DNA from 2 places in the Kribbella sp. NBC_00889 genome. Region 2 is predicted to be linked to the other one. Evidence: riboswitches for the same ligand, from Rfam matches in the RefSeq annotation. Region 2 holds a riboswitch; the other holds the start of a gene.

Evidence for each region. A riboswitch is a leader RNA that binds a small molecule or an ion and turns the genes downstream of it on or off. The one in region 2 is predicted to bind cobalamin.
Region 1: it holds a riboswitch for cobalamin, as region 2 does, so the genes downstream of both, OG817_RS06215 (ribonucleoside-diphosphate reductase subunit alpha) here and OG817_RS18480 (putative cobaltochelatase) in region 2, are expected to answer to the same signal.

Annotation. Positions count from the first base shown of each region.
Region 1 covers NZ_CP108783.1:1,280,860-1,285,330, reverse strand. Annotated here, with positions in the region: gene OG817_RS06225 (Fic family protein) at 1-834, shown strand, start outside; gene OG817_RS06220 (DinB family protein) at 894-1,475, shown strand; cobalamin riboswitch at 1,579-1,722, shown strand; gene OG817_RS06215 (ribonucleoside-diphosphate reductase subunit alpha) at 1,855-4,471, shown strand, end outside.
Region 2 covers NZ_CP108783.1:3,786,080-3,790,550, forward strand. Annotated here, with positions in the region: gene cobO (cob(I)yrinic acid a,c-diamide adenosyltransferase) at 1-338, opposite strand, end outside; gene OG817_RS18480 (putative cobaltochelatase) at 338-2,377, opposite strand; cobalamin riboswitch at 2,450-2,582, opposite strand; gene OG817_RS18485 (AAA family ATPase) at 2,672-4,471, shown strand, end outside.

The sequences.
Region 1 (4,471 bases), 2.5 Mb from region 2:
ATGGCCCAGTCCCCCACACCAGAGTTCGGCGGCGAGGTCCGCTTCCTGCAGAACTGGATCGGCGGCCGCTCCCCCGCTGAGGCGTACTACGTTCCGCCGCCGGCGCATCTGGTGCCCGACCTGCTGGCGGATCTGATGACCTTCGTCCGGGAGTCCCGGCTGCCGGTGCTGGCGAAGGCCGCGATCGCGCACGCACAGTTCGAGACCATCCATCCATTTGCCGATGGCAACGGCCGGACCGGCCGGGCGCTGATCCACCTGATCCTGCGGGCCGATGGACTGGTCACGCGAACCGTGCCGCCGGTGTCGCTGTCGCTCGCCACGCACGCGATGCAGTACGTCGAAGCTCTGACGGCGTTCCGGCATGTCGGTCGCGCGACCACTGCGAAGGCTCGGTCGGCGGCGAATCCGTGGCTGCGGATGTTCGCGATGGCTTGTAGCCACGCGACGGCGGAGGCCGCTCGCTTCGAGCAGACGGCGGCCGAACTGAAGTCCGCATGGCGCGAGCGAGCCGCGCCTGTCCGCGGCGGCTCGGCAGCCGACCTGCTCATCGAGGCGCTGCCTGCCGCGCCGGTGCTCACGCTCGCAGCGGCCGCGCAACTTGTCGACCGCTCCCAGCAGGCGACCAACCAGGGTCTGGCGAGGCTCGTCGAGGCCGGCATCCTGCGTGAGATCACCGACGGCCGACGCAACCGCGTCTACGAGGCGCCCGAACTGATCGACGCGTTCACCCTGCTCGAACGCCGCTTCGCCAGCCCGGCCGCGGACACCCGGATCGAGCCGCCTAGCAGACCGGTTCCATCGAGGCCAGCACCAACACGCAACGCACATTGACTTTCGTCTCCCGAGCGAGCAAGAATTCGAACATATGTTCGATCATACAGGGAGAGATGATGCCAGAGCCGTTCGACTGGGACATCCTGCACCGGCCATCGGCGATGGCCATGGTCCGGGGCCAGCTCGGCTTCAGCTGGATGGTGCTGTCCGGCCGGCTCGCGCAGTTGACCGACGACCAGTACTTCTGGCGACCGAGCAGCGAGGCGCTGACCGTCGTACGCCGGCACTACACCGGGCGGTTCCGATCACTCGGGTCCGGCGAGTGGGTCGCGCAGTGGCCCGACGAGCCGGACCATCGCGGACCACGCACGATCGCCTGGCTGATCGCCCATCTGACCGAGACGTTCTTCGAGCGCTGGGAGTGGACCTTCGGCGCGAGCCAACAGGGACGTGCCGACATCACCCTGCACGGCAACGCGCGCGATGCGGTGGCGTGGCTGACCCACTGGGTCGAGGCCTGGCAGGACGCGATCGCCGCTCTCGACGAGGAGCAGGTGATGACGATCGGCCTCAGCCAGGCGACCGAGCTGGACGCGGGCGAGCCGTTCGGTCACGTCGTACTGCGGCTGAATCGCGAGCTGATCCACCATGGCTCGGAGATCATGACGCTGCAGGACCTCTACGCGGTCGCGGCGTGAGGACCACAACATGTGCGACACGCGGCGTGGCGCTACCACAAGATGTAGGGGCTGCCGCTTAGCATCACTACTGCTGGTGGTTCGGAGTGGCTCTGCATATTTGGACAGCTCATCGCGTCCTGGCACCACAAGATGTGGGGCCACGCCGAGGCAACAGGGGAATCCGGTGCGAGTCCGGAACTGCCCCGCAACGGTGAGCGGAAGCCTTCCGCGAGTCCGGATACCTGCCACCAGCGCGTGCACCGCCGGTGCACGTGGTCCGAGACCTCGCGGGTGGGTCGCAGGGCGTGGCGGCAGTGTTCCCGGCCGGTGCTGCCGGCCCCGTCGTGCGCCCCTCCGCGTGGCTCCGGTCCTCCGAACTCTTTTGGAGACAACACCTGTGACGATTGCTTCCTCATCCCGGTCGGCGACAGCCGACCGGTCGGTCCAGCTGACCGTCGTACGCCGCGACGGCGGCCACACCGGTTTCGACCAGACCAAGATCTCGGTCGCCATGACCAAGGCGTTCCTCGCCGTCGAGGGTGCCGAGGCGGGCACCACCCACCGGGTCCGTGACCTGGTGACGGACCTGACCGGCCGGGTCGTCGAGGCCCTGACGAGCCGCGGTGACGCCCGCCGCAGCCTGCAGGTCGAGGACATCCAGGACCAGGTCGAGCTGGCGCTGATGCGCGCCGGCGAGCACCAGGTCGCCCGTGCGTACGTCCTCTACCGCGAGGAGCGCACCAAGGCCCGCACCCCGGCCGACCCTTCCGGTATCACCGACAAGCCCACGCTCAGCGTCCGCGCGGCCGACGGCAGCATCGCGCCGCTCGATGTCGACAGGTTGCGCGTGATCGTCGCGGAGGCGGCCACGGGTCTGGACGCGGTCGACCCCGAGCTGATCCTCGACGAGACCCTTGGCTCCTGCTACGACGGCATCGCACAACACGAGGTCGAGCTCGCTCTGGTGATGGCCGCCCGGTCGTACGTCGAGACCGAGCCGCAGTACAGCTTCGCCGCGTCCCGGCTGCTGCTCGACCAGATCCGTCGCGAGGCGCTCGGCCGGGTCCACGGCGAGCCGCGGCAGGCGAGCCAGGCGGAGATGGCCCAGGCGTACGTGGACTACTTCCCGCGCTACGTCGAACTCGGGGTCGAAGCCGGGCATCTCGATCCCGAGCTGGCCACCTTCGACCTCCCGCGCCTCGCCGCCGCGATCCGGCCCGAGCGCGACCTGGACTTCACCTTCCTCAGCCTGCAGACCTTGTACGACCGCTACCTGCTGCACATCGACAAGGTGCGCTTCGAGCTGCCGCAGGCGCTTTTCCTGCGCGTCGCGATGGGGATAGCGCTGCGCGAGGACGACCGTGACGCCAAGGCCATCGAGTTCTACGAAATGCTCAGCTCGTTCCGGTTCATGACGTCGACGCCGATCCTGTTCAACTCCGGCACGACCCGACCGCAGCTGTCTGCCTGCTTCCTGACCACAGTCCAGGACGACCTGGCCGAGATCTTCGCAGGCATCCGCAACAACGCGCTGCTCGCCAAGTACTCCGGCGGCCTCGGCAACGACTGGACCCCGGTGCGCGGCATCGGCGCCAGGATCCGCGGGACCAACGGTGAGTCGCAGGGCGTCGTACCGTTCCTGAAGATCGCCAACGACACCGCGGTCGCGGTGAACCAGGGTGGCAAGCGCAAGGGTGCGGTCTGCGCGTACCTCGAGACCTGGCACATCGATATCGAGGAGTTCCTCGATCTGCGCAAGAACACCGGAGACGAGCGGCGCCGTACCCACGACATGAACACCGCGAACTGGGTCCCCGACCTGTTCATGCAACGGGTCGAGGCCGGCGGCGACTGGACACTCTTCTCCCCCGACGACGTGCCCGAGCTGCACGACCTGTACGGCACTGCGTTCGCGGAGGCTTACCGCGGTTACGAGCAGGCCGCGGACCGTGGCGAGATCCGGGTGTTCAAGCGGGTCAAGGCGGTCGATCTGTGGCGGCGGATGCTCACGGTGCTCTTCGAGACCGGGCACCCGTGGATCACGTTCAAGGACCCGTGCAACCTGCGCTCGCCGCAGCAGCACGACGGTGTCGTCCACTCCTCGAACCTGTGCACCGAGATCACCCTGAACACCAGCGCCGACGAGATCGCCGTCTGCAACCTCGGCTCGGTGAACCTGGCTGCCCACGTCACACCTGACGGGCTGGACGCCGAGCTGCTCCGCGACACCGTCATGGCGGCGGTCCGGATGCTCGACAACACCATCGACACGAACTTCTACACCACGCCCGAGTCGGAGCGGTCGAACCTGCGGCACCGGCCGATCAGTCTCGGCCTGATGGGGTTCTCCGACGCACTCTTCCGGCTACGGATACCGTATGCCTCAGAGGCGGCGGTCGCCTTCGCCGACAGCTCGATGGAGCAGATCAGCTACCACGCGATCGAGGCGTCCAGCGATCTCGCCGCCGAGCGCGGCCGCTACTCGTCGTACGACGGATCGCTGTGGAGCCAGGGCATCCTGCCGATCGACTCGCTCGAGCTGCTCAAGACGGCGCGGGACGGCGACCTGATCGTTGACCAGAGCAAGCAGCTCGACTGGGACGCGCTCCGGCAGAAGGTCCGGCGCGACGGCATGCGCAACTCCAACGTGATGGCGATCGCGCCGACCGCGACGATCTCCAACATCTGCGGGGTGAGCCAGTCGATCGAGCCGACGTACAGCAACCTGTTCGTGAAGTCGAACATGTCGGGTGAGTTCACCGTGGCGAACCCGTACCTCGTGGCCGACCTGAAGGCGCGCGGGCTGTGGGACCAGGTGATGGTGTCCGACCTCAAGTACCACGACGGCATCCTGGCGGGGATCGAGCGGATCCCGGCCGACCTGCGCGAGCTGTACGCGACGGCCTTCGAGATCGACCCGATGTGGCTGGTCAAGGCGGCGTCGCGGCGGCAGAAATGGATCGACCAGTCGCAGTCGCTGAACCTCTACATGGCCGCGCCGTCGGGCCGGGCGC
Region 2 (4,471 bases):
GCGTCGGCGGCGTGGTCCTCCTCGGTGCCGGCCTTCCGCGACCAGCTCCACCCCTCGCCCATCTTGTGCCACTCGACCGGCCCGCCCTGACCGGTCGCCGTGTGCAACTCACCGAGCGCCTTGAACGCGCTCTCCTCGCCGACCTTCCACTTCGCGCTCTTGACGAACTGGAACACACCGATGTTCCAGCCCTGGTTCCAGCCGCGCAGAGCCATCCCGAAGGCGGCCGTCGACTTTCCCTTCATCTCACCGGTGTGCACCATCAGCAGCGGCCGGTTCCGGCGCTGGCGGGTCGTCAGGCCGTCCTGCGGCACCACACTGGGCTGCCCCTTCGGCATCAGGCCGCCCTCCGGTCCGTCACCGTGCGGATGAGGTTGCCAGCGGCAACTTCACCGAGATCGAGGTACTCGGCGCCGAGGTCGGCCGCGAGCTCCCCGGCCAGCCCGAGCCGGACGCCGCGGCGCGGCTCGCAATCGACGACCACCGTGGCGATTCCGTGCTGGGCAAGCCAGCCGGCCGCCTGGCGGGCGCGGGCGAACGCGTTGTCTCCGTGGGTGGCTCGGCCGTCGGTGACGAGCACGAGCAGTGGGCGTCGACGTGGGTCGCGGATCGCGGCGATCCGCAGTACCTCGGCGGCTTGCAGCAGTCCCTCGGCGAGCGGCGTACGTCCGCCCGTCGGCAGCGATTCAAGCCGGCGTACGGCGGTCTCGACGCTGCCGGTGGGCGGCAGGGCGACCGTCGCGGCGGCACCGGCGAACGTGACGAGGCCGACGGTGTCACGGCGCTGGTACGCGTCCAGGAGGAGCGAGACGATCGCGGTCTTCACCTCACCCATCCGCTTCTTCGTCCCCATCGAGCCGGACGCGTCCACGCAGAACAGCACGAGGTTGCCCTCGCGCCCTTCTCGTACGGCGAGCCGCACATCCGCCGCCCGCACCGCGAGCCCCGGCCCGGTCCGCCCGCGCGCATGCTGATGCGGCGCCGCGGATCGGATCGTTGCCAGGAGATGCGGGCGGCCTGCCTCACGTCCTGCCCGTGAACGGTCGCCCACTACGCGCCCGACCTCGGTGATCGCCCGGGACCGCCGACCAGCGACGCCTGTCCCGGCGGCCTGCACACTGAGTAACCGCGCCTTGTAGGGCTCCGAGCTGCCGACTACCTCACCAGCCGGCGCCGGCCCAGGCCGGCCACTCGCCTCGCCGCCTTCTGACCCATCCCGGTCGGCTCCCGCCGAGTCTGCGGTGGAGTCGGCAGGGTCCGCGTCCGCGTCGGCCGGACTGCCGTCGTCCGCGGGATCCGCTCCCCCGCCCGGACCGCCTGGACCGTCCGGATCGTCGTCCGGGTCCTCCGGGGGCGGAGTGCTGTTGTTGATCGCCTCTTCCAGTTGGTCCTCGTCAAGACCTGGAGCGTCGAACGGATTTCGACGACGCCGGTGCGGCAACGCCAGCTTGGCGGCCGCGCGTACATCATCCACCTCGACCACAGTGCGCCCGGACCAGGCAGCGTGGGCAACCGCCGTACGCGCGGTGACCAGGTCGGCCCGCATCCCGTCGACGTCGAACGACGCGCAGATCTCCGCGATCTGACGCAAAGCGGAGTCGGTGAGAATCACCTCGGTCAGCAGGGCACGAGCCTTGACAATGCGCTCGGCGAGCTCGCGCTGCGGACCGTCGTACCGAGCAATGAAGGCATCCGGATCAGCCTCGTATCCGAGCCGAGCCCGCATCACCTCGACCCGGACGGCAGGATCCCGGCTGGCGACGACATCAACAGTCAGCCCGAACCGGTCGAGCAGCTGCGGCCGCAGCTCACCCTCCTCCGGGTTCATCGTGCCGACCAGGACGAACCGCGCCGGGTGCGTGACCGACACCCCGTCCCGCTCGACCGTCGCACGTCCCATCGCCGCCGCATCGAGCAGTACGTCGACCAGATGGTCGTGCAGGAGATTGACCTCGTCGACGTACAGGATCCCGCGGTGCGCCGCGGCCAGCAGTCCAGGCTCGTATGCGGTGATGCCCTCGGCCAGCGCCTTCTCGAGATGCAACGACCCGAGCACACGGTCCTCGGTCGCACCCACTGGAAGCTCGACCAGCCCGGCCGGCCGGGAGTCGCTGACCGACGAATGCGGCCCGTCGGGACAGGCCGGGTCCGGGTGGTCGGGGTCGCAGGAGAAGCGGCAGCCCGGTACGACGTCCACCGTCGGCAGGATCTCGGTCAGTGCGCGGACCGCGGTCGACTTCGCCGTACCCTTCTCGCCCCGGATCAGCACCCCACCGATCGCCGGCGAGATCGCGGCCAGAATCAGGGCGAGCTGAAGATCGTCCATCCCGACCACGGCGGTGAACGGGAAACCACTGGACGGTGAGGCAGGCCGCATGAGCGGTGGATCCCTTCGTCGAGCGGGTATCCACGCCCGCCGGCAGCTGGTACGCCGTACCACGGAGACCGCAGTCCGACGGACGGAGGTGGATGTCCTGGCTTCCGGGATTCACCCCGGTCACAGTGGCGGGACCGCCCCGGACTCCCGGCCGAAGCCGGTCACCGGTGTTCCTCCACAACCGTCCGCCCGATCATGACACACGCCACCCATCCCTCAGCGACCAGGTTCACACCCGCACCCGGCGGTGGTGGGCCTGTCGGTTGGGCGCGGATGGGTGTTCACTGAGGTGGCATGGGGGGTCTTCGGGCCGATCATCGGTTTGCGGGACGGGCCGTCGAACAGGAACTGCTCGGCGACGTGCTGCGCGACGCCGTCGGCGGGATCCCGCGCGCGATCGTGATCCACGGTGAAGCCGGCATCGGAAAGAGCCGCTTGGCGCGGGAGATGTGCCGGGATCCGCGGCTGACCGTCCTGTGGGGATCGTGCGTGCACTTCGGTGGCGCGTCGGTTCCGTTCGCCCCGATCAGCGGCGCACTGCAGGACTGGCTCAGCCAGGCCGACGCGGACGAGCGGGAGCGGATCCTCGCCGCGACCGATGGGCTGACCGCCTTGCTTCCCTCGATCGGCACGAACGGCAGCGGCAGCGCGGCCGACGGCATCGACTCGACGCGGCTGCCGATGCTGGTCGATCTCGTGCTGAACCGGATCGCGGACCAGCGCCCGACGGTGGTCGTCATCGACGACCTGCAGTGGGCCGACGTGGCCTCGCTGGACGTGCTGTCCTACCTGATCGCCGGATTCCGGGTCCAGCGGCTGGTCCTGATCGCCACCTGCAGGACCGAGGAACGCGGCGAGGGGCATCCACTCCACTCCTGGCTGGCCGACATGCGCCGGATGCCGTACTTCGGCGAGATTTCCTTGCAACCGCTCGACCTGGGGGCCGTCAGCAACCAGATCGAAGGACTGCTCGGCCACACGCCCGACATCGAGCTCGCGACCGAGGTCCTGGCCAGGTCGGACGGCAACCCCTATCTCGTCGAACTCATGGTCCGCGGTCTGTCCGGCTCCGAGCGCAGTCTGCCTCCAACAGTCCCGGCCGCACTCGGGGAAGCTCTGCTCGCCACCTGGCACGGCCTCAGCGAACAGGCCCGGCTGCTCACCAGAGTTCTCGCCGTTGGCGGTCGCCCGACGTCGTCCGCGGTACTGAGCCAGGTCGCATCCGGCCATGGGATCGACGCGAATCAGATCACCCCCAGCCTGTCCGAGGCGCAGGACCGCGGGGTCGTGCGCAACGACGGCGGCAGCTGGTGGTTCCGCCATCCGCTGCTGGCCGAGGTCCTGTACGACGGCCTGTCCCCCGACCAAGCGATCGAGCTGCATTCCGACTACGTCCGAATACTCGAGTCGCGCCCCGCCGAGTTGACGGCCGCCGACCTGGCGGTCCACAACGAACGAGCCGGCAACATCGATGCGACCTTCCGCTGGTCGCTGGTGGCGGCCGACCAGGCAGCACAGCTACGGGCCCCGTCCGAAGAGGCGATCCAACTCCGCCGCGCGTGCGCTGTCTGGGAGTCGGCATCACCGGCGATCCGAGGCGGGCGTGACGACAGGATCCGCTTGTTGCGACGGACAAGCACGATCTGTCTCCGGGCAAGCCTGGCCGACGCGGCCGTCCCGCTCCTGACCGAGGCATTGAGCCTGGTGGACAAAACGCGCGAGCCGTTGCTGGCCTGCGATCTCCTGGTCGCGCGGTCCGACGCCCGCTGGAGCTCGACCGCACCCGGCATGCCGGACCTGGCCGACGTTCGGGAAGCGATCGAGTTGACGACCGACTTCCCCGCGAGCGCGGAGCGCGCCGTCGCGTTCGCCGAGCTGTCCGAGAGCGAGACGCTGCACGGCCTGCCGGACGACGTACTGCACGCAGAGGAAGCGGTCCGGATCGCGCATAGGTCAGGCTCGGCGCAAGCCATCGGGCGAGCCTTGGGTGCATTGGCGGCTGTGTCCGACAGTCGCGCGCCGCTCGAGTCGCTCGCCGGTGCGGAGGTTGCGGAGCAGCTGGCCAGGTCCTGTGGAGATATCGACACCGCCACC